3 regions of the Streptomyces sp. AHA2 genome follow, and region 2 is predicted to be linked to each of the others. Evidence: riboswitches for the same ligand, from Rfam matches in the RefSeq annotation. Region 2 holds a riboswitch; each other region holds the start of a gene.

Region 1 (6,517 bases), on a different contig from region 2:
GAACTGGGCCTGGAACCGGCCGCGTCGACCGTGCGGTAGCGGCCGGTCCGCCGGCCCGGGTCTCACGCCACGGGAGCGATCCGCATCCGGATGTCGTCCGGGGAGAGCGCTCCCTTGGCCGTCACGTGGTCGCCCGAGGACTGCCCGCGCAACCGGCGCCCGATCCACGGCACCAGGAACTCGCGCGCCCACTGCACGTTGTCCCGCCGTACGTCGAACGCCCCGCGCGGCGGCAGCGGCGGCCAGGCCTGCTCGGGGTCGGCCGGCACCGCCAGGCCCATCACCTGGCCGGCGCGCAGCGCCACCCGCGTGTGCCCCTCGGGGGAAAGGTGCAGCCGGTCGGCGTCCCACGCCCGGCGGTCCTGCACGCTGCGCAGGGACCACAGGTCGAGCACCGGGCAGCCGTAGCGGTCGGCGATGGCGCGGACGTGTCCGTTGTAGGTGGCGATCTTGCCGCGCAGGTGCTTGAGCACGGGCACGCCCCGGGTGTCGAACCCGGTCGTCACCATCACCGTGCCGGCCGCGGCGGTGAGGCGTCGCAATGCCCGCTCGAAGCGCTCGGCCACCTCGTCCGGGTCGGTGCCGGGCCGGATGATGTCGTTGCCCCCGGCGCAGAAGGAGACGAGGTCGGGGGCCAGTTCGACGGCTCGCGGAACCTGGTCCGCAACGATCTGGTCGAGGAGCTTTCCGCGCACGGCGAGATTGGTGTACCGGAAGTCGCCCTCGGGCCGCAGGTCGGCGAGCAGGACGGCGAACCGGTCTGCCCAGCCGACGAACGCCCCGTCGGGGCCGGGGTCGCCGACGCCCTCGGTGAAGCTGTCCCCCAGCGCCACGTACGACCCGATCACTGCTTTGCTGTCACTCTTCGAATCGTCTGCCACAGCCGTTCATGATTCACCCTCGAATGTGACCTACGCGACCGTAGGCAGGGCTTGACGGGCGGTGAGAAAGGCCACTCCTAAAGGATTCGCCAACTCCGGAACAGGCATGTCACCGCAGGCGTTCCGGCATGGACCCGCCACGCACCGAAGGCCGGACCCGGGGAACGGGGTCCGGCCTTCGGTGGCGTGTCAGGCAGGTGCCGGTGCGGTCGGTCAGCCGATGGAGACGCCGTGCGAGCGCAGGTAGGCGACCGGGTCCACGTCCGAGCCGTAGTCCGGCGTGGTGCGGATCTCGAAGTGCAGGTGCGGCCCGGTGACGTTGCCGGTCGCGCCCGACAGGCCTATCTGCTGCCCGGCGGTCACGGTCTGGCCGGCCGAGACGGACAGCTGCGACAGGTGGGCGTACTGGGCGTAGTTGCCGTCGTCGAGCTTGACGACGACCTGGTTGCCGTACGCGCCGCCCCAGCCGGCGGAGACGACCGTGCCCGCGCCGACGGCCTTCAGGGAGGTGCCGGTCGGGGCGACGAAGTCGACACCGGTGTGGTAGCCGCTGGACCACATGCTGCCGGACATGCGGTACGGCGTGCCGACGGTGGCGCCGGCCACGGGCGACGTGAAGCCACTGGCGTTGCTCTGTGCGGCGGGCTCGGCGGCGGCCGGCTTCGCGGCGGTGCCGGCCTTGGCGGAGGTGTCCGCGGAGGACTCGGCGGAGGACTTCTTCGCGGGCTTCTCGGCGGAGGCCTTGGGCGCGGGCTGCGACGGGGCCCGGTCCGCGGCGGCCTTCTCGCCGATCGAGAGCTTCAGGCCCGGGTGGATCAGCGACGGGTCGTCACCGACGGCGTCGCGGTTGTCCGCGTAGAGCTTCTTCCAGCCACCGCTGACGTGCTGGTCGTCGGCGATCTTCGCGAGGTAGTCACCGGCCTTCACGGTGTAGGTGCGGGTGCCGGCGGCCTTGTCGGCGGTCTTCTTCTCCGCGGCCGGGGCGGACTGGACCGCCTTCTCCGGAACCGCCTGCGGGGTGGCGGCGTGGGCGCCGGCGGCCCCCATCAGCGGCAGTGCCAGCGCGGCGCCGCCGGTTCCGGCGGCGGCGATGGAACGGGTGAAACGCTGGGTCTTGGGACGGCGGTGCTTACCCTTCGCGGGCATGGTGAATTCCTCTCCGTCGCCTGCGAGGTGAGCTGTCGGGTGCGGGCTGGAGATGCCCGGCCGCGCCGGAGGCGCGACTCAACCCCAAGCCCGTTCCGGGAACCGGAACAGGCGTCGTACCTGTGGGTCCCCCGCTCCTGCCGTGCGTCGGGTCAGTGTGTGCGGGCTCCGGGCGGCGGCAGGATTAGGCGTCCGTCCGGATCGGTGTGGAACGTAAGCGACCGGGACGCGAAGGGACAAGCGTGTGGTTGCGCGTGACGGTGTTTTTTCTGAGGCGCCGAGGTTTTCACGGTCACCGAGCGTGCTATTTCGATCTTTCCCTTTCCTCAATGCCCCTGATATTCACCCGAATTACGTGCACATGGCGACAACGCATCGTCACGGATATGACGATGGTCACGCGACTCCTCCCCATTTCCCGCATGACCGGGGCACGTTATGACGAAGCAACCTAAGCTCCTCATTCGGACAGAAGGGCCAGTTCCACTCAAGGAGGACGTGGGCCGTGTCCGGACCGCCGCCCGGCCGACCCTTTTCGGACAGCCGCCCCGGCGTCGTCGACCGGACCAGCTCGACGTCCGGAGCCGCGGCCCACGCGGCGAGCGGCCAGGCAGCAGCCGCGTACGTCCGGCTTCGGCACGGTCCGGCAGCATGGATCCACGGATGTGAGCGAGCCCGATCAGGTGCGACCGGGGGGCGGCTCGTCGAATTCCGTGGGGCGTGCCGGCAGCGCCTGCGGACGACTTCATTGCCCCAGGCAGGCATGTCGTATCGTCGAGTGGTGCCCGCCGGCGAGCCGCGGCGGCGGCACCGATGGGGAGGAGCCCTCGTGACACAGCAGGTCCCGTCGACCGAGCCCGAGCTGGCCGGAGTGCGCAACTTCCGCGATGTCGGCGGACTGCCCACCGTGGACGGGCGGCGGGTGCGCCAAGGCGTGCTGTTCCGCAGCGGCCACCTCGCCCACGCGACCGGGGAGGACGCCGCCTTCCTCACCGCCCTGGGCCTGCACACGATCTTCGACTTCCGCAACGCGGCCGACCAGAAGCTGGAGGGGCCGGACGTCACGCTGCCGGGCGTGCGCAATGTGAACCTGCCGCTGAGCGACCCGGCCGACGGCGCCGAGTTCTGGACGATGGTCCGCGACGGCGACCTGGACCAGCTGCGCGCGATCCTGGCCGACGGCAAGGGCGCGGCCCGGATGATCGCCTCGTACCGCTCGATCATCAAGGACCGCACCGCCGAGCACTCGCGGGTGCTGCACGCGCTGGCGCAGGACAGCGTCCCCGCGCTGATGCACTGTGCGGCGGGCAAGGACCGCGCGGGCCTGTCGGTGGCGGTGACGCTGCTGGCGGTGGGGGTCGAGCGGGAGGCGATCGTCGAGGACTACCTGAAGTCGAACGCCAAGCACCGCCGCTACAAGGTCCACCGCAGCAGCTCCCACGCCTCCGCCTACTCCCCCGAGGTCATGGAGCTGCTCAGCCCTCTCTTCGACGCGCGCGCCGAGTACCTGACGGCCGCCTTCGACACGATCGAGGAGACCTGGGGCGGTGTCGACGCCTATCTGGAACAGGGGCTCGGGCTCGCCCCGCAGACCCGGGAGCGACTGCGCGAGCGGCTCCTGGACTGAGGCGCCGGCCGGGGTCTACTTCGCGCCGACCTCGAACAGCAGGTAGACGAACGCGGCGAAGACGTGCCCGAGGACGAGGTAGACCAGCAGGCGCACCCACAGGGCCCGGGGGAACTTCTCCTCGAGGTTGCTCATGTCGTGTCTCCAGGGGTGGGGCCCAGGCACAGGGCGGCCGTGGGGCTCTGCAGCAGGGTGTGGACGAAGAGCAGGTCGACGCCGTCGTGGTCCTCGGCGGCGATGCGGTGCGGGGTCAGCGAGTCGAAGTGGGCGCTGTCGCCGGGCCCCAGGCGGTGCACGGTGTCCGCCAGACGCAGCCGCAGCCGGCCCCGCAGGACGTGCAGCCACTCCTCCCCGGGGTGGACGCGCACGATGTCGCCCTGGGAGCCGTGGGGGACGTGGACGCGCAGCGCCTGCATGCCGCGGCCGGGGGCGCCGGCCTGCCAGTAGGTCCAGCCGCCCGCCGCGGTGGGCTCCATGTCGGCGGAGCGGATGACGGAGTCCCGTTCGGCGACCGTCTCGCCGAGCAGTTCGGAGACCGTCGTACCGTAGATACGGGCGAGTGCCAGCAGCATCGGCAGCGAGGGCTGGCGCTGGCCGGTCTCCAGTCGGGACAGGTGCGCGGGCGACAGCCCGGCCGCGCGGGCCGCGGCCTCCAGCGTCAGGGAAGCCTGCCGCCGCAGTGCCCGCAGCTGGGGCGCGACCACGGCCGGCAGGGCGCCGGGTGCCTGGTCGGCCGGCGAGCCGGCCCCGGGGGGCCGCTCGCTCTCGGAGGAGCTCATGCCTCCATTCAGCCGGACCTTTGCCTCTGCGGCAAATTTCTTGCCTCCCAGGCAAAGGCGTCGGTTCAGCGGTTGGCGACCGCCTGCTTGACGAGCGTCCTGCCGAAGTCCCACACCAGCCCGCCGTTGTGGGCGTCGTCCATCACGGCCGTGAACGCCTCGACGAACCGGTCCACCTCCCGCTCCCCGATGATCAGCGGCGGGATCAGCTTGATCACCTCCAGGTGGTCGCCGGAGACCTGGGTGAGGATGCGGTGCCTGTGCAGCAGCGGCACCACGACCATCTGCGCGAACAGCCCCTTGCGCGCCGCCTGCAGCATGGTCCAGCGGCTGCGCAGCTTCAGCGACGTGGGACGGCCGAACTCGATGCCGATCATCAGCCCCCGGCCGCGCACCTCGGCGAGCATCTCGTACCGGTCCGTCAGCGCCGCGAGCCGGGTGCGCAGCAGCTCACCGGTGGCTCGGACGCCTGCGACGATCTGCTCGTTCTCCATCACCGACAGCACGGCCAGGCCGGCCGCCATGGCCTGGGCGTTGGAGCCGAAGCTCGCCGAGTGGACCAGCACCCGGTCCATGGACGAGTAGACCTTCTTGAAGATCCAGTCCTTGCCGAGGGTGGCGCCGACGGGCACGTAGCCGCCGGACAGGGCCTTGGCCACGCACACCAGGTCCGGCTCCACGCCGTCCTCGTGCTGGTAGCCGTAGAAGTCGCCGGTGCGGCCGAGGCCCGTCTGCACCTCGTCGGCGATGAGCAGGGCCTTGTGCCGGTGGAGCAGTTCCTGCGCGGCCCGCATCCAGCCGGGCGGACCCTCCAGCACTCCCTTGCCCTGGATCGGCTCCACGATCAGGGCGGCGACGTCCCCCTTGCGCAGCTCCCGCTCCAGTGCGTCGAGGTCGCCGAGCGGTACGGCCGTGTCGGGCAGCAGCGGGGCGAAGCCGTCGCGGAAGGCGGCCTCGCCGTTGACGGACAGGGAGCCGGTGGTCAGGCCGTGGAAGGCGTGCGCGCAGTACAGGACCCTGGGCCTGCCGGTGACGAACCGGGCGAACTTCAGCGCCCCCTCGACCGCCTCGGTGCCGCTGTTGCCGAAGAACACCCGGTCCAGATGCGGACTGTGCGCGAGCAGCTTCTCGGCCAGCAGGCCGGGCAGCGGCTGGCAGTCGAAGCGGGTGAGGTCGGCGAGGGAGGCGTCCAGCACGTCGTGCAGCGCCTTGCGGACGACGGGGTGGTGGCGGCCGAGCCCCATCACTCCGAACCCGGCGAGCATGTCCAGGTAGTCGTTGCCGTCCGCGTCGTAGAAGTAGGCGCCCTCGGCGCGTTCGTAGACCTTGTCGAAGCCGATGGTGTGCAGCATGCGCGGGAGCTGGTGGTTGAGGTACCGGCCGTGCAGCTCGTAGCGCTCGGCCCCGCGCTCGGCCAGCAGGGCTCCGAGGTCGAACTCCCCGGCCTGCGACGACTCCGGCGCGGATTCGGCGGTGGTCATTGCTGTGACTCCTTGGACTGCTCTTCCCTGACGGTCGGACTCAGAGCTTCGGGTCGCGCAAGCCGTGCTCCATCGACCGCACCGGCACCGGGGCGCCGCCTCCGACGGCCACCGGGCCGACGTGGAGCAGGCGCCGGGCGCGCCGGGGCGCGACCGGCCGGGCCGGCACCGCGGGCCCGCCCGGCGGGACGGCGGTCACGTCCTCACTCCCGGTTCCCGGAGACGGTCTCGCGCAGGGCGCGCAGCGACTCCTTGAGCGATCCCATGGTGGCCAGGACGGCCGTGGGCTCGTAGCCGCAGTGCGCCATGCAGTTGGCGCAGCGCGGGTCCTTGCCGCGGCCGTACTTGTCCCAGTCGGTGTCCTCGACCAGTTCCCGGTACGTCGGCACGTACCCGTCGCTCATCAGGTAGCACGGGCGCTGCCAGCCGAAGAGCGAGTAGTTCGGGATCGCCCACGCCGTGCACGGGAAGTCGACCTTGCCCTCCAGGAAGTCCAGGAAGAGCGGGGAGTGGTTGAGCCGCCAGCGCCGCCGGTTGCCGCCCGAGAAGGCCTTCTTGAACAGCTCGCGGGTCTGCTCGACGCCGAGGAAGTGCTCCTGGTCG
Region 2 (6,517 bases):
CCGCGGGACTTTCTCGGCGGTGGTGTCCGACTGCCGCCCCTGGCCCGGGCGGCGGTGGGGAGCCGGTCACCTGCTGAAGGACGGTAGAGGTGCGCGTGCGGCCCCCGTGGCGGGTGTGCGGAACTGTCCCCGGAGGACCGGTGGTGACCGTATGCGACCAGGATCCCGCCTCGGCACCCTTCGCTTCACTCAGCGTGATGACCGAAGGGCCGGATCACGGGCCGACGGCGGTGATCGAGTGCTATGGGGCGCATATATGCATCACCGGGCCGGTGTCGGACGGCCGTCGGGGGCCTGGTTAGGCTCCGGCCTCATGGACGTACTCATCCACCTCTTCGTCGGCCTGCACATCGTCGGCATCGCCTCGCTCCTGGGCGGCTTCCTCACCCAGATGAAGGCGATGGGCGAGGGTACGGCCCGCTTCACGCCCGCGATGCTGCACGGCGCCCTGACCATGCTGGTCACCGGCATCGTCCTGGTCGGCCTCAACCAGGCCGACGACCAGTCCGTGAACAACGTCAAGATCGGCGTGAAGCTGGCGCTGCTGATCGTGATCCTCGGCCTGGTCTACGTCAAGCGCGACGAGGACAGGGTGGACAAGGGCCTGTTCGGCCTGGTCGGACTGCTCACCACGGCCAACGTCTTCATCGCCGTGCTCTGGACCTGACCCGGGAGGACCGGGCCGAGGCCCGGGCCGCGGCGGCGGCCCAGGCGGTGCAGGCGAGCCAGGCGGCCACCGCCGCCCACAGCAGCGCCCGACCCGCACCGGCCAGCCAGTCCACGTCGAGCGCCGCGGCGACCTCCAGCGTGGCCGCCGCCGTCACGGCCCCGCAGAACACGGTGGCCCAGCGCCGCGCGTCGTAGTGGTGCCGCGGCCAGAACAGCTCGGCGACCAGCAGCGCGACACAGCAGACGGCGGCCAGCACGAGCAGGGTGACGGCGGTGTTGCGCAGGGCGTCGCCGTCGTCCTCGTTCCACAGATAGAGGCGGGAGCTGTCGGCGGACAGCAGCTGCGCCCCGGCCAGCGCCGAGACCGCGAGCGCGCCCTCGGCGAACCAGTGGTCCCCGCGCCCCTCCTCCACCTGCCGGGGCTGGAAGCGGAACAGGGCGAAGCCGTACAGCGCGAGCCCCAGCCACAGCAGCACCAGGGCCGCGTGGGCCGGCCAGGCCAGCGACTCGGCCGCGGCCAGGGCGGCGGCCAGCACGGCGAGGCACTGGGTGGCCACACACCGCAGGAACACCGTCCCGCGCCGCCCCCCGACCTCCACGGCCAGCAGCACCGCCCAGAGCAGCGCGGACAGAGCCAGCAGCGCCCAGGCCACGGGGTGCAGGCCCGCGGCCGAGAAGCCGGTGCCGAGGACGGCGGCCGCCGCCGCGGTGGTGAACACGGCGGGCACCTCCGCCCGCCAGGCGCCGCGCGCCCGCTGCAGCAGGCTCACCACCGACAGCAGCCAGGCTCCGCAGGCCAGGGCGAGGACGGCACGGGAGAGGACCGCGTGACCCGCGGAGTCGAGACCGACCGACACGGTGCCGGTCGCCAGCGCGTACGTCGCCCACCAGGTGGCAAACGGGGAGGGACCGGACATACGCCGATGCTAGAGAGCGGCGCGCGCGGGCGGTGAGGGGCACGCGCGCGTGCCCCCGAAAACGCCCCCCCGTCCGCTCAGGCGGGCCGCACCACGCTGTGGACGGCCGACTCGCCGTCGTAGTAGACCGACTCCTCGCGCACGTACGCGCCCGGCTTCGGCGCGTGGATCATCATGCCGTTGCCGACGTACAGCCCGACGTGCGTGACGTCGTCGTAGAAGAAGACAAGATCGCCCGGCTGCGCCTGCGACACCGGGACGGTGGTGCCGGCGCCGACCTGGTCGTAGGTGGTGCGCGGCAGGGTGACGCCGGCGGCCTTCCAGGCGGCCTGGGTGAGGCCGGAGCAGTCGTAGGAGCCGGGGCCGACGGCGCCCCAGACGTACGGCTTGCCGACCTGGGCGCGCGCGAAAGCCAGGGCCTTGTCCCCCTTGGTGGCGTACGAGGAGTCCGCGGAGGGCGTCGAGGAGGACGAGCCGGAACCCGCCGCCGGCGAGCCGCTCTCCTGCCGCGGGGCCTCCTCGCGCGGTGCCTGCTGCTGCGCGGCCTGCTGCCGGGCCAGCTCGGCGGCGCGGCGGGCGGCCTCCTCCCGCTTCTCCTTCTCGATCGCCGCGAGCCGCGCCTTCTCCTCGGCGGTCAGCCTCGACATCAGCGCGCGGGCGTCGGCCAGCTTGCGCTGGACGGTCGCCTTGGCCGCCTTCAGGTCGCCCTGGGCGTCGGTGAGCCTCTCGAGGCTCTCGGTCGCCTCCCGGCGCTTCGTCACCGTCTCGGACTGCCGCGTGACGAAGTCGTCGACCGCTTCCTTCTGGCGGCCGGTCATCCGGTCCATCAGCTGGGTCTGGTCGAAGTAGTCCTGCGGGGTGTCCGCGAGCAGGAACGTCGCCGTCTCCGGGGCGGCGGCCCCCGTGCGGTACTGCGCGGAGGCGTAGGAACCGAGCTTGTCGCGCGCCTCGTTGAGCTTCTGGGCGCGCTGCGCGGCGTCGTCGAGGAGGGTGTCGACGCGCTTGCGCTGCTTCGCGGTCCTTTCCTTGGCCGCGTTGTACTTGTCGGTCGCCGACTCGGCCTGGCGGTACAGGTCGTCGACCTTCTTCTCGACTTCTTCGAGGCTGGGCCTGTCGTCGGCCTCGGGGGCGGCTTCGGCCGACTGGGACAGCAGGGCCACGGAGGTGAGGGCCGCCGTTGCCAGGGCGGGGGTCCGTATGCCTGCCACGCGCGAACCCGTAGGACGCGACTTGCGGTGCGACGCCAAGGGAGGCGACTCCTTCCATCGTCCGCCTACCGGGTTAGCTGTCGGGTTCGGGCGGGTGGTTCGGAAGGGTTGCCCTACGGCCTCTCCGGATGCGGAGGCGGGCCGATTCACCCCGGGGTTCTCGGTTGGGTCCCCGGCTCCGGCCGCCGCTGCGGCACACCGGACTCGGCGGAGGCCGCGCGGCCCGGCGTCGTTCGCCGGTGAGGGTCGTGCGGCCTGATCGCACGGTAGCCAACTCGTGTGGTCCCTGTGAAGGTTGATGGGTGATATGCCCGATACATTTTCGTGACCTTTCCGGGAAGCGTTGCCCTGCGTGAACGATCACGGCGGTTTGGTCGTGAGTTGTCCTGGATTGTTGCGGACATAGCGGACCGTGATCATGTCGTGCTCCACGGTGACAATGCGCCAGCCGCCCGGCCCTCCTGCCGGTGCCCGGTGTGATGTTCCCGGTGGTGGCGGCGGGCTGTCAGTGGGGCGCCCTAGACTCGGAGAGCGATGAGCAGCCTCTTTGACGACAGCTTCCTGGCGGACCTCCAGGCCCAGCGGGGCCCCGCGGACGAGCCCCCGCCGCCGCCCGAGGACGACCACGCTCCGGAGCCGCTTCCGGACGATCTGTTCGGCGGGAAGTTCGACGTGCCGCCGGACCGGGACACCCACTACCGGGACGGCGCCCCCCGCCCGGTGATCGACTCCGCCGCGCTGCTGGAAGGGCTCAACGACAACCAGCGCGCCGCCGTCGTCCACTCCGGCTCCCCGCTGCTCATCGTCGCCGGTGCCGGATCCGGCAAGACCCGCGTGCTCACCCACCGCATCGCCCACCTGCTCGCCGAGCGGAACGTGCACCCGGGCCAGATCCTCGCGATCACGTTCACCAACAAGGCCGCGGGCGAGATGAAGGAGCGCGTCGAGCAGCTCGTCGGCCCGCGCGCCAACGCCATGTGGGTCATGACCTTCCACAGCGCGTGCGTGCGCATCCTCCGGCGCGAGAGCAAGAAGCTCGGCTTCACCTCCTCCTTCTCGATCTACGACGCCGCCGACTCCAAGCGCCTGATGGCCCTGGTCTGCCGCGACCTCGACCTCGACCCCAAGCGCTTCCCGCCGAAGTCCTTCAGCGCCAAGATCAGCAACCTGAAGAACGAGCTGATCGACGAGGAGGACTTCGCCGCCCAGGCCACCGACGGCTTCGAGAAGACCCTCGCCCAGGCCTACGCCCTGTACCAGTCGCGGCTGCGCGAGGCGAACGCCCTGGACTTCGACGACCTGATCATGACGACGGTCAACCTGCTGCGCGCCTTCCCGGACGTCGCCGAGCACTACCGACGCCGCTTCCGGCACGTCCTGGTCGACGAGTACCAGGACACCAACCACGCGCAGTACGCCCTGGTCCGCGAGCTGGTGGGCACCTCCGAGCACCCCGTCGACGTACCGCCCGAGGCCGAGGTCCCGCCGGCCGAGCTGTGCGTGGTGGGCGACGCCGACCAGTCGATCTACGCCTTCCGCGGCGCGACCATCCGCAACATCCTCCAGTTCGAGGAGGACTACCCGGACGCCACGACGATCCTGCTCGAGCAGAACTACCGCTCCACGCAGACGATCCTGTCGGCGGCCAACGCCGTCATCGAGCGCAACGAGTCCCGCCGTCCCAAGAACCTGTGGACCAACGCGGGCACCGGCGCGCGCATCACCGGCTACGTCGCCGACACCGAGCACGACGAGGCCCAGTTCGTCGCCGACGAGATAGACCGCCTCACCGACGCCGGCGAGGCCAAGGCGGGCGACGTCGCGGTGTTCTACCGCACCAACGCCCAGTCCCGTGTCTTCGAAGAGGTCTTCATCCGCGTCGGCCTGCCCTACAAGGTCGTCGGCGGCGTCCGCTTCTACGAGCGCAAGGAGGTCCGGGACGTCCTGGCCTACCTGCGCGTGCTGTCCAACCCCGAGGACTCGGTGCCGCTGCGCCGGATCCTCAACGTCCCCAAGCGGGGCATCGGCGACCGCGCCGAGGCGATGATCGACGCCCTCGCCCAGCGCGAGAAGATCAGCTTCCCGCAGGCGCTCAAGCGCGTCGACGAGGCGTACGGCATGGCCGCGCGCTCCACCAACGCCGTCAAGCGGTTCAACACGCTGATGGAGGACCTGCGCACGATCGTCGAGTCCGGCGCCGGGCCGGCCACCGTCCTGGAGGCCGTGCTGGAGCGCACCGGGTACCTCGCCGAACTGCAGGCCTCCACCGACCCGCAGGACGAGACCCGGATCGAGAACCTCCAGGAACTGGCCGCCGTCGCCATGGAGTTCGAGCAGGAGCGCGGCGAGGACGCGGAGACCGGCGGCACGCTGTCCGACTTCCTCGAACAGGTCGCGCTGGTCGCCGACTCCGACCAGATCCCCGACGAGGAGGACGGCGACGGGGTCATCACGCTGATGACCCTGCACACCGCCAAGGGCCTGGAGTTCCCGGTCGTCTTCCTCACCGGCATGGAGGACGGCGTCTTCCCGCACATGCGTGCCCTGGGGGAGACCAAGGAGCTGGAGGAGGAGCGCCGCCTGGCCTACGTCGGCATCACGCGCGCCCGGGAGCGGCTGTACCTGACGCGGTCCACGCTGCGCAGCGCCTGGGGCCAGCCGTCGTACAACCCGCCCTCCCGGTTCCTCGAGGAGATCCCGCCGGCCCACGTGGAGTGGAAGCGCACGGGTGCGACCGCGCCCGCGTCCTCCGGGCCGGTCTCCGCGGTCGCGGCCTCCCTGTCCTCGTCCCGCTCACGCTCCTCGGCCTCCGGCGCCTCCGGCTTCGCCACGCGCCGCACCGCCGAGAAGCCGGTGGTCGCGCTGGCCGTGGGGGACCGCGTCACCCACGACCAGTTCGGGCTCGGCACGGTCGTCGCGGTCAAGGGCACGGGGGCGAACGCCGAGGCGACGATCGACTTCGGCGACACCAAGCCCAAGCGGCTGCTGCTGCGCTACGCGCCGGTGGAGAAGCTCTGACCCGCTGAGGGCTTCCCCGAGGGCTGAGGGCTTCCCCGAGGGGAGGCTCCAGCGAGTGGAGGCTCCCCGTTCGCGCGCACCAGGGGGGCGGAAACCGGGCGGAGTCGGTGCACCGCCTCAGGAGTGTCGGTAACTGTTGGGCGATCAGGCCGGGTTGACGCCGTGGCTGCGCAGCCACGGCAGGGGGTCGATCGCCGAGCCGCCGCCCGGGCGCACCTCGAAGTGCAGGTGCGGACCGGTGGAGTTGCCCGAGTTGCCCGAGCGCGCGATGGGGTCGCCGGCCTTCACGGTCGTACCCGAGGGGACGGTGTAGGTGGAGAGGTGGCAGTACCACGTCTCCGTGCCGTCCTTCGCGGTCACGATCATCATGTTGCCGTAGGCGCTGTTCCACTGCGTGCGCACGGTGCCGTCGGTGGCGGCCATCACGGTCGTGCCGTACGCGACGGGGAAGTCGATGCCGGTGTGCAGGGACATCCAGTTGATGCCCGACTGGCCGTAGTACGCGCTCAGTCCGTGCTGCGAGACCGGCAGGGCGAACTTGGGGCGCAGCCGCTCCTTGCGGGCCGCCTCCTCCGCCGCCCGCCTCTTCTCGGCGGCCTGCTGGGCCTTGAGGTCGATGCGCTCCTGCGTACGGCTGGCCCGGTCGGCGAAGTCGTCGGCGCCCGCGGCGAGGCTCTGCAGCTGCGTGTCGAGCTTGTTGTTGGC
Region 3 (6,517 bases), on a different contig from region 2:
CTTCACGAACTTTCCCGACGGGCTGTCGCCGAGGAGCCCTCCGGACCCCCCGGCACACGCTCATCCGTAGCCCGTGCCTGCTCAGAAGGGGCTAGGCGACCGACCACGCGATGCCGTCGAGGATGTCGTGTTCGCTGACCACGACCTCCTGCGCCCCGGTGCGCTCCATGATCGACAGCAGGACCAGAGCCCCCGCTGCGATCACGTCGACCCGGCCCGGGTGCATGGACGGCACGGCCGCCCGCTCGGCGTGGGTGGAGCGCAGCAGCCACTCGGTGATCTCGCGGACCCTCTCCAGGGAGACCCGGGAGTGGTGGATGGCCTCGGAGTCGTACTCGGGCAGCTCCTGGGCGATCGCCGACACGGTCGTCACGGAACCGGCCAGGCCGACCAGCGTGCGGGCCTCGCGCAGCGGCACGGTCTCCTCGGCCAGGTCGAGGGCGGCCTCGATGTCGGCCCGCATCGCGGCGATCTGCTCCGGCGACGGCGGGTCGCTCACCACGCCGTCGCGGACCAGGTGCCGCTCCGTCATGCGCACGCAGCCGATGTCCACCGACCGGGCCGCACGGACCCGGTCGTCGCCCACGACGAACTCGGTCGAGCCGCCGCCGATGTCCACCACCAGGTAGGGCGTGGGGAGGTGGTCGCTCCCGGCCAGCTCCCTGGTGGCGCCGGTGAAGGAGAACTCGGCCTCCCGGTCCCCGGTGATCACCTCGGGCTCCACGCCGAGGATGTCCAGCACGCCGCGCACGAACTCGTCGCGGTTCCCGGCGTCCCGGGAGGCGGAGGTGGCCACGAACCGCAGCCGCTGCGCCCCGTGCTCCTTGATGATCCCGGCGTACTCCCGGCAGGCCGCGAAGGTCCGCTCCAGCGCCTCGGGGGCGAGCCGGCCGGTGCGGTCGACGCCCTGCCCGAGCCGCACGATCGTCATCCGGCGGTCCAGGTCGGCCAGCTCACCGGTGGCCGGGTCCGCGTCGGCGACCAGCAGGCGGATGGAGTTCGTACCGCAGTCCACGGCGGCGACACGGGTCACTGTCCGTCCTCCTCGAGCGGCTTGACGGCGAAGTGCCCCGAGTCCGTGCCGTCGGCCCGCCACCCGTCACCGCTCGGCGGCCCGGCGGGCGTCACGCAGGCCCCCTTGCGCCACCACTCCGGCAGCATGGCCAGCGCCTCGTCGCCCAGCGGGTTCACGCCCGGGCCCGCGGCCAGCGAGTGCGCGACCAGCACGTGCAGGCACTTCACGCGGTCCGGCATGCCGCCCGCGCTCGGGAAGTTCTTCAGCTCCTCGATCTCGTCGCGACGCCGGATGTAGTCCTCGTGGGCCGCCCGGTACGCCGCCGCCAGCTCCGGGTCCGCGGCCAGGCGCTCGGTCATCTCCTTCATGACGCCGTTCGCCTCCAGCGTGCCGATCGCCGAGTTCGCCTTCGGGCACGTCAGGTAGTACAGCGTCGGGAAGGGCGTGCCGTCGGGCAGGCGCGGGGCCGTCTCCACGACGTCGGGCTGTCCGCAGGGGCAGCGGTGCGCGATGGCCCGCAGTCCGCGCGGGGGCCGACCGAGCTGCTGCTTGAAGGCCTCGACGTCCGCGTCGGTGGGCTCGGTGCGCGGGGTGGTCGGCGGGGGCGTTTCCATGACTGTCTTCAGGGTGTCTTTCTCTGGGTTCTCTACGGGATTCACTGGGGCGCGTTCACCGGCCTGAGTCGTCGGCCTTGTCGACCCCGTCCCAGACGTTGGCGTACCAGGGGCGGTCGGCCGCGCCCAGGTCGGTGCGCGACTGCTTCGCCGCGTCCGGGTCGACGACGATGAATCCCGTCTCCCCCGGCATGACGTAGTGCAACCGCTGCCGGATCTGCTGCTCCGCGTACGCGTCGTCCTGCCAGCGGGCCTTGGCGTCGCGCAGCCTCTCGACGCGCTCGCGGGTCCGCTGCTGCTCGCGCTGCAGGTCCTCGATCTCGGCGCGCTGGGAGACGTACTGCCGCATCGGCCAGGCCAGGGCCACGATCAGCGAGCACATCACCAGCGCGAGCAGCGCGGCCCGGCCGGTCAGCCGGGAGCGGCGGGCCTGGCGCCTGGTCTGGGAGCGGTAGACCCGGGCCGCGGTCTGCTCACCGAGCAGCCGGATCCTGGTCGTGGTGGAGAACCGGTCCCGGTCCTTCACGGCCATGTCAGTCCGCCTCCCGCTCCGCCGTCATACGCGCGTACGTCCCCGGACACGGTACGGGACCGAGTACGGGGACGTACGTACGACGCTGCTGCCGACGGGCCGGGTCTGTCGCCGTCAGCCCTTGCCGTGCTTAGTGGTTCGCGGAGCGAAACCGCGGGAAGGCGCTGCGGCCGGCGTAGACCGCGGCGTCGTCGAGGATCTCCTCGATGCGCAGCAGCTGGTTGTACTTGGCCACGCGCTCGGAGCGGGCCGGGGCGCCGGTCTTGATCTGGCCGCAGTTGGTGGCGACGGCCAGGTCGGCGATGGTGACGTCCTCGGTCTCGCCGGAGCGGTGGGACATCATGCACTTGAAGCCGTTGCGCTGGGCCAGCTCCACGGCGTCCAGGGTCTCGGTCAGCGAGCCGATCTGGTTGACCTTCACCAGCAGCGCGTTGGCCGCGCCCTCCTCGATGCCGCGGGCCAGGCGCTCGGGGTTGGTGACGAACAGGTCGTCGCCGACGAGCTGGACCTTGTCACCGAGCTTGGCGGTGATGGTCTTCCAGCCCTCCCAGTCGTCCTCGAACAGCGGGTCCTCGATGGAGACGAGCGGGTACGCGTCGACGAGCTCCGCGTAGTACTCGGTCATCTCGGCCGCCGAGCGCTCCTTGCCCTCGAAGGTGTAGACGCCGTCCTTGTAGAACTCGGAGGCGGCGACGTCCAGGGCCAGGGCGATCTGCTCGCCGGGGGTGTAGCCGGCTTCCTTGATGGCTTCCAGGATGAGGTCGAGGGCCTCGCGGTTGGAGCCGAGGTTCGGGGCGAAGCCGCCCTCGTCGCCGAGGCCGGTGGCCAGGCCCTTGCCCTTCAGGACCTTCTTCAGCGTGTGGTAGATCTCGGCGCCCCAGCGCAGGGCCTCGGAGAAGGACTCCGCGCCGATCGGAGCGATCATGAACTCCTGGATGTCCACGTTGGAGTCGGCGTGCGAGCCGCCGTTCAGGATGTTCATCATCGGCACCGGCAGCAGGTGCGCGTTGGGGCCGCCCAGGTAGCGGAACAGCGGCAGGTCGCTGGCCTCGGAGGCGGCGTGGGCGACGGCGAGGGAGACGCCGAGGATGGCGTTGGCGCCGAGCGAGCCCTTGTTGTCGGTGGCGTCCAGGTCGAACATGGCCTGGTCGATCAGGCGCTGCTCGGTGGCGTCGTAGCCGACCAGCTCCGGGCCGATCTGCTCGATGACCGCGAGGACGGCCTTCTCCACACCCTTGCCGAGGTAGCGGTTCGAGTCGCCGTCGCGCAGCTCGATGGCCTCGAAGGCGCCCGTGGAGGCGCCGGACGGGACGGCGGCACGACCGGTGCTGCCGTCGTCGAGGCCGACCTCGACCTCGACCGTGGGGTTGCCTCGGGAGTCCAGGATTTCCCGGGCTACGACGACGTCGATGGACGGCACGAGCATCTCCTTCTGATGTGACGCGGTTACGCGGGTCGCGTGGACCCGGCGAGGTGCGGGCCGCGGTGGCTCGCGACATGAGCCTAACCGGCTCCGGGCGATCGGCCACCGGGTCGCCCACCCCATGGACAGAACCGAGAGTAAATTGTTTCCGAACGGAACAAAGCCGGTTCGCCAAGACCGGCCGAAACCTCCGCGAAGGCCCGGCCGGAAAACACCCCGCCCCGGCGTGTACGGGGGAACACGCCGGGGCGGGGAGCCCGGCCCGTGGGGACGGGGTGGGCCGCTGCTTACTTCAGGTGCAGCTGCTGGCCCGGGTAGATGAGGTTGGCGTCCTCGACGATGTCCTTGTTCAGCTCGAACAGCTTCTCCCAGCCGCCCTTGACCTTCTCCTCGGCGGCGATGGAGCTGAGGGTGTCGCCCGTGACGACCTTGTACTCGCCGTCGCCCTTCTTGACCTTCTTGCCGGTCGGGGTGGTGACGGTCTTCTTGGCGGCCGGGCGCTCGTCGGAGCGGGAGGCCGGCTGCTGCTGGGTCTCGCGGGACTCGGTGCTCTGCTGGCTCTGCTGGCTCTGCTGGCTCTGCTGCGAGGAGCCGGCGGAGCTGCCGGAGTCGCTCGAGGAACCGCCGCCGGTGTAGCCGGCGCTCGACAGGCCCTTGCCGCAGACCGGCCAGGCGCCCTTGCCCTGCCCGGCGAGAACCTTCTCGGCGATCTCGATCTGCTGCGCCTTGGTGGCCTGGTCGGCGGTGGAGGCGTACTTGGTGCCGCCGTAGCCGGCCCAGGTGGAGGCGGAGAACTGCAGACCGCCGTAGTAACCGTTGCCGGTGTTGATGGACCAGTTGCCGCCGGACTCGCACTGGGCGACCGCGTCCCACTCGGAGGCGGTGGCGGCGGAGGCGTTGCCGGCCGCCATCAGCGGAGCGGCGACGGCGGCGGAGGCGACGCCGGCGACGGCGATGGCGCGAGTGGCCTTGGACGGACGACGGTGCTTGCCCTTGCCGGAAAACAGCATGGATGGATCCCCTCACCGACGCCTGCGAGGTGAGCTGTCGGGTTCGGGCCGGTTGAGTTGCCCGGCCACGTCCCTCACGGGACGCGGCTCCACCCCTAGCCCTTCCGGCTCGACGAGCCGGTCGGGCACCTACCTTGGGTCCCCCGCTCCTGCCTACGGCGCTTGACGCGACGACTGTTCCCGTGCGGCCGCTGGCAGGATTCGGCGTTGCGGCAGCCGGGGCTCGCGGTGGCGAGCGGTCACGACCGTAGACAGGCGATCGCCGGAATTTCAAAGACGATCAGGGCTTCTGAGATCTATCTCTCACCGTGTCCATACGGGACATAGGCCATGAAACGGGGCGTGAACTCGCGTCGTTTCGGGGGGACTTCCGCCCCCGTTCCCCGCACTGCCCGAACGGCTACTTCCCGTCCGTTTCGTCCTCCGCCGTGAGCGTCTGACCGGGGAGAACGAGGGCCGAATCGCCGTCGGCCGCGTTCCCGTCCCCGGCGTCCTGCTCGTGCCATCCGCCGCTGATCCGGAGGGAGTCGGCGATGGACCACGAGCTGTCCCCGACACCGACGATGTAGGCGCCCTCGGACTCCTCTCCGGGCGCCTCCTCGCCGCGCGAGGCGTGCTTGCCGGAGGACCCGCCCGTACGGCCGTCCGTGGACTCGGCGCTCTCGTCGGCGCTGGGGCCGCGGTGCCGGCCGGAGCCGGTGTCGGCCACAGCCGAAGACCCGGCACTCGGACGCGAGTTGTCGGATTCGTCACTGCCGGGCGCGGCCGACCGCGAGTCGCCGGGCCCCTGACCGGCAGTGCGAGAGTCGGACGACTTGCCGGAATCAGCCGATTCGTCCGCAGATGCTGACGGAGTGCCAGACGGTGCCGCGCCCGACGGAGAGGAGGACGGAGACGCCGCCGACGGGGACGGCGAGGCGGAGGACGCGGACGAGCCGGGGGAGTCGAGCAATCCCGGCGAATCCGTCGGAGCGGATTCTCCGGACGCGCCGGACGCACCGGACGCACCGGACGCACCGGAGGAGCCCTCCCCGAGACCGGAGAGGAGCCCGCACGTGTGCCAGGCGCCGACCCCCTGGTCGGCGAGGATTCTCTCGGCCACGGCTATCTGTTGCGAGCGGCTGGCCAGATCGGCGCTCGCCGCGTACTCGAGGCCGCCGTACCTCTCCCAGTCCTCCTGGGAGAGCGCGAGGCCGCCGAAGTAGCCGTTGCCGCTGTTCTGGCTCCAGGCCCCACCGGTCTCGCAGTCCGCGATCCGGTCCCAGGTGGTGCCGTCGGCGGCGCTGGCACCGGAGGCCCCGAGGAGCGGGATCGCGATGGCGGAGCCGGTCACTCCGGCCGCGACGAGGAGAGCCGGAGCCTGGCGGGGGCGACGGTGACGACCGTTCCCGGAGAGCATACGGAGACCTTTCGCAAGACAGCAGTGACCTCCGCGGCGCCGTGACCGGGCCGCGTTGATGGGTGAACGTATCGGCACACGATCACTTGTCACAAGTTCATGCCGCGCAGATCACGTGAAGATCACAGACATGACGGCGTGTCATGTTTGGCCGGGGCCCTCGTCGGTCATGGCGGCCGTCACACCGCCGTGAACTCCACCGGGAGGGTCCGCAGCCCGCGCATGATGAGACCGCCGCGCCAGCGCAGCTCGGCGGGGTCGGCGGCGAGCCGGAGGTCGGGAAGGCGCGTCAGCAGCGTGGCGAGCGCGGTCCGGCCCTCCAGCCGGGCGAGGGGGGCGCCGAGGCAGTAGTGGATGCCGTGGCCGTATCCGAGGTGCTGGTTGTCCCGGCGGGACAGGTCCAGTACGTCCGGGTCGGCGAAGCGCTCCGGGTCCCGGTCCGCGGCCGCCAGCACCACCAGGACCGGGTCGCCGGCCTCGACGCGCTGCCCGCCGATGGTCAGCGGCTGGGTGGCGAAGCGCCA

What was found. A riboswitch is a leader RNA that binds a small molecule or an ion and turns the genes downstream of it on or off. The one in region 2 is predicted to bind cyclic di-AMP.
Region 1: linked by a shared signal. The riboswitch ahead of Q5694_RS22765 (M23 family metallopeptidase) and the one ahead of Q5694_RS11900 (C40 family peptidase) in region 2 are both predicted to bind cyclic di-AMP.
Region 3: linked by a shared signal. The riboswitch ahead of Q5694_RS24680 (transglycosylase family protein) and the one ahead of Q5694_RS11900 (C40 family peptidase) in region 2 are both predicted to bind cyclic di-AMP.

Annotation. Positions count from the first base shown of each region.
Region 1 covers NZ_JAUQWJ010000011.1:129,875-136,391, reverse strand. The annotation lists gene Q5694_RS22775 (TetR/AcrR family transcriptional regulator) at 1-39, shown strand, start outside; gene Q5694_RS22770 (SGNH/GDSL hydrolase family protein) at 63-848, opposite strand; gene Q5694_RS22765 (M23 family metallopeptidase) at 1,095-2,027, opposite strand; cyclic di-AMP (ydaO/yuaA leader) riboswitch at 2,032-2,188, opposite strand; gene Q5694_RS22760 (tyrosine-protein phosphatase) at 2,857-3,654, shown strand; gene Q5694_RS22755 (DUF6126 family protein) at 3,670-3,789, opposite strand; gene Q5694_RS22750 (helix-turn-helix domain-containing protein) at 3,786-4,433, opposite strand; gene Q5694_RS22745 (aspartate aminotransferase family protein) at 4,499-5,914, opposite strand; partial or broken gene Q5694_RS22740 (flavodoxin-dependent (E)-4-hydroxy-3-methylbut-2-enyl-diphosphate synthase) at 5,985-6,113, opposite strand; gene hpnH (adenosyl-hopene transferase HpnH) at 6,118-6,517, opposite strand, start outside.
Region 2 covers NZ_JAUQWJ010000004.1:312,652-319,168, reverse strand. The annotation lists gene Q5694_RS11910 (hypothetical protein) at 314-667, shown strand; gene Q5694_RS11905 (hypothetical protein) at 645-1,586, opposite strand; gene Q5694_RS11900 (C40 family peptidase) at 1,664-2,833, opposite strand; cyclic di-AMP (ydaO/yuaA leader) riboswitch at 2,842-3,014, opposite strand; gene pcrA (DNA helicase PcrA) at 3,329-5,812, shown strand; gene Q5694_RS11890 (M23 family metallopeptidase) at 5,957-6,517, opposite strand, start outside.
Region 3 covers NZ_JAUQWJ010000013.1:101,883-108,399, reverse strand. The annotation lists gene Q5694_RS24700 (Ppx/GppA phosphatase family protein) at 92-1,033, opposite strand; gene Q5694_RS24695 (DUF501 domain-containing protein) at 1,030-1,629, opposite strand; gene Q5694_RS24690 (FtsB family cell division protein) at 1,685-2,161, opposite strand; gene eno (phosphopyruvate hydratase) at 2,292-3,581, opposite strand; gene Q5694_RS24680 (transglycosylase family protein) at 3,872-4,594, opposite strand; cyclic di-AMP (ydaO/yuaA leader) riboswitch at 4,599-4,765, opposite strand; gene Q5694_RS24675 (transglycosylase family protein) at 4,995-5,993, opposite strand; gene Q5694_RS24670 (cytochrome P450 family protein) at 6,173-6,517, opposite strand, start outside.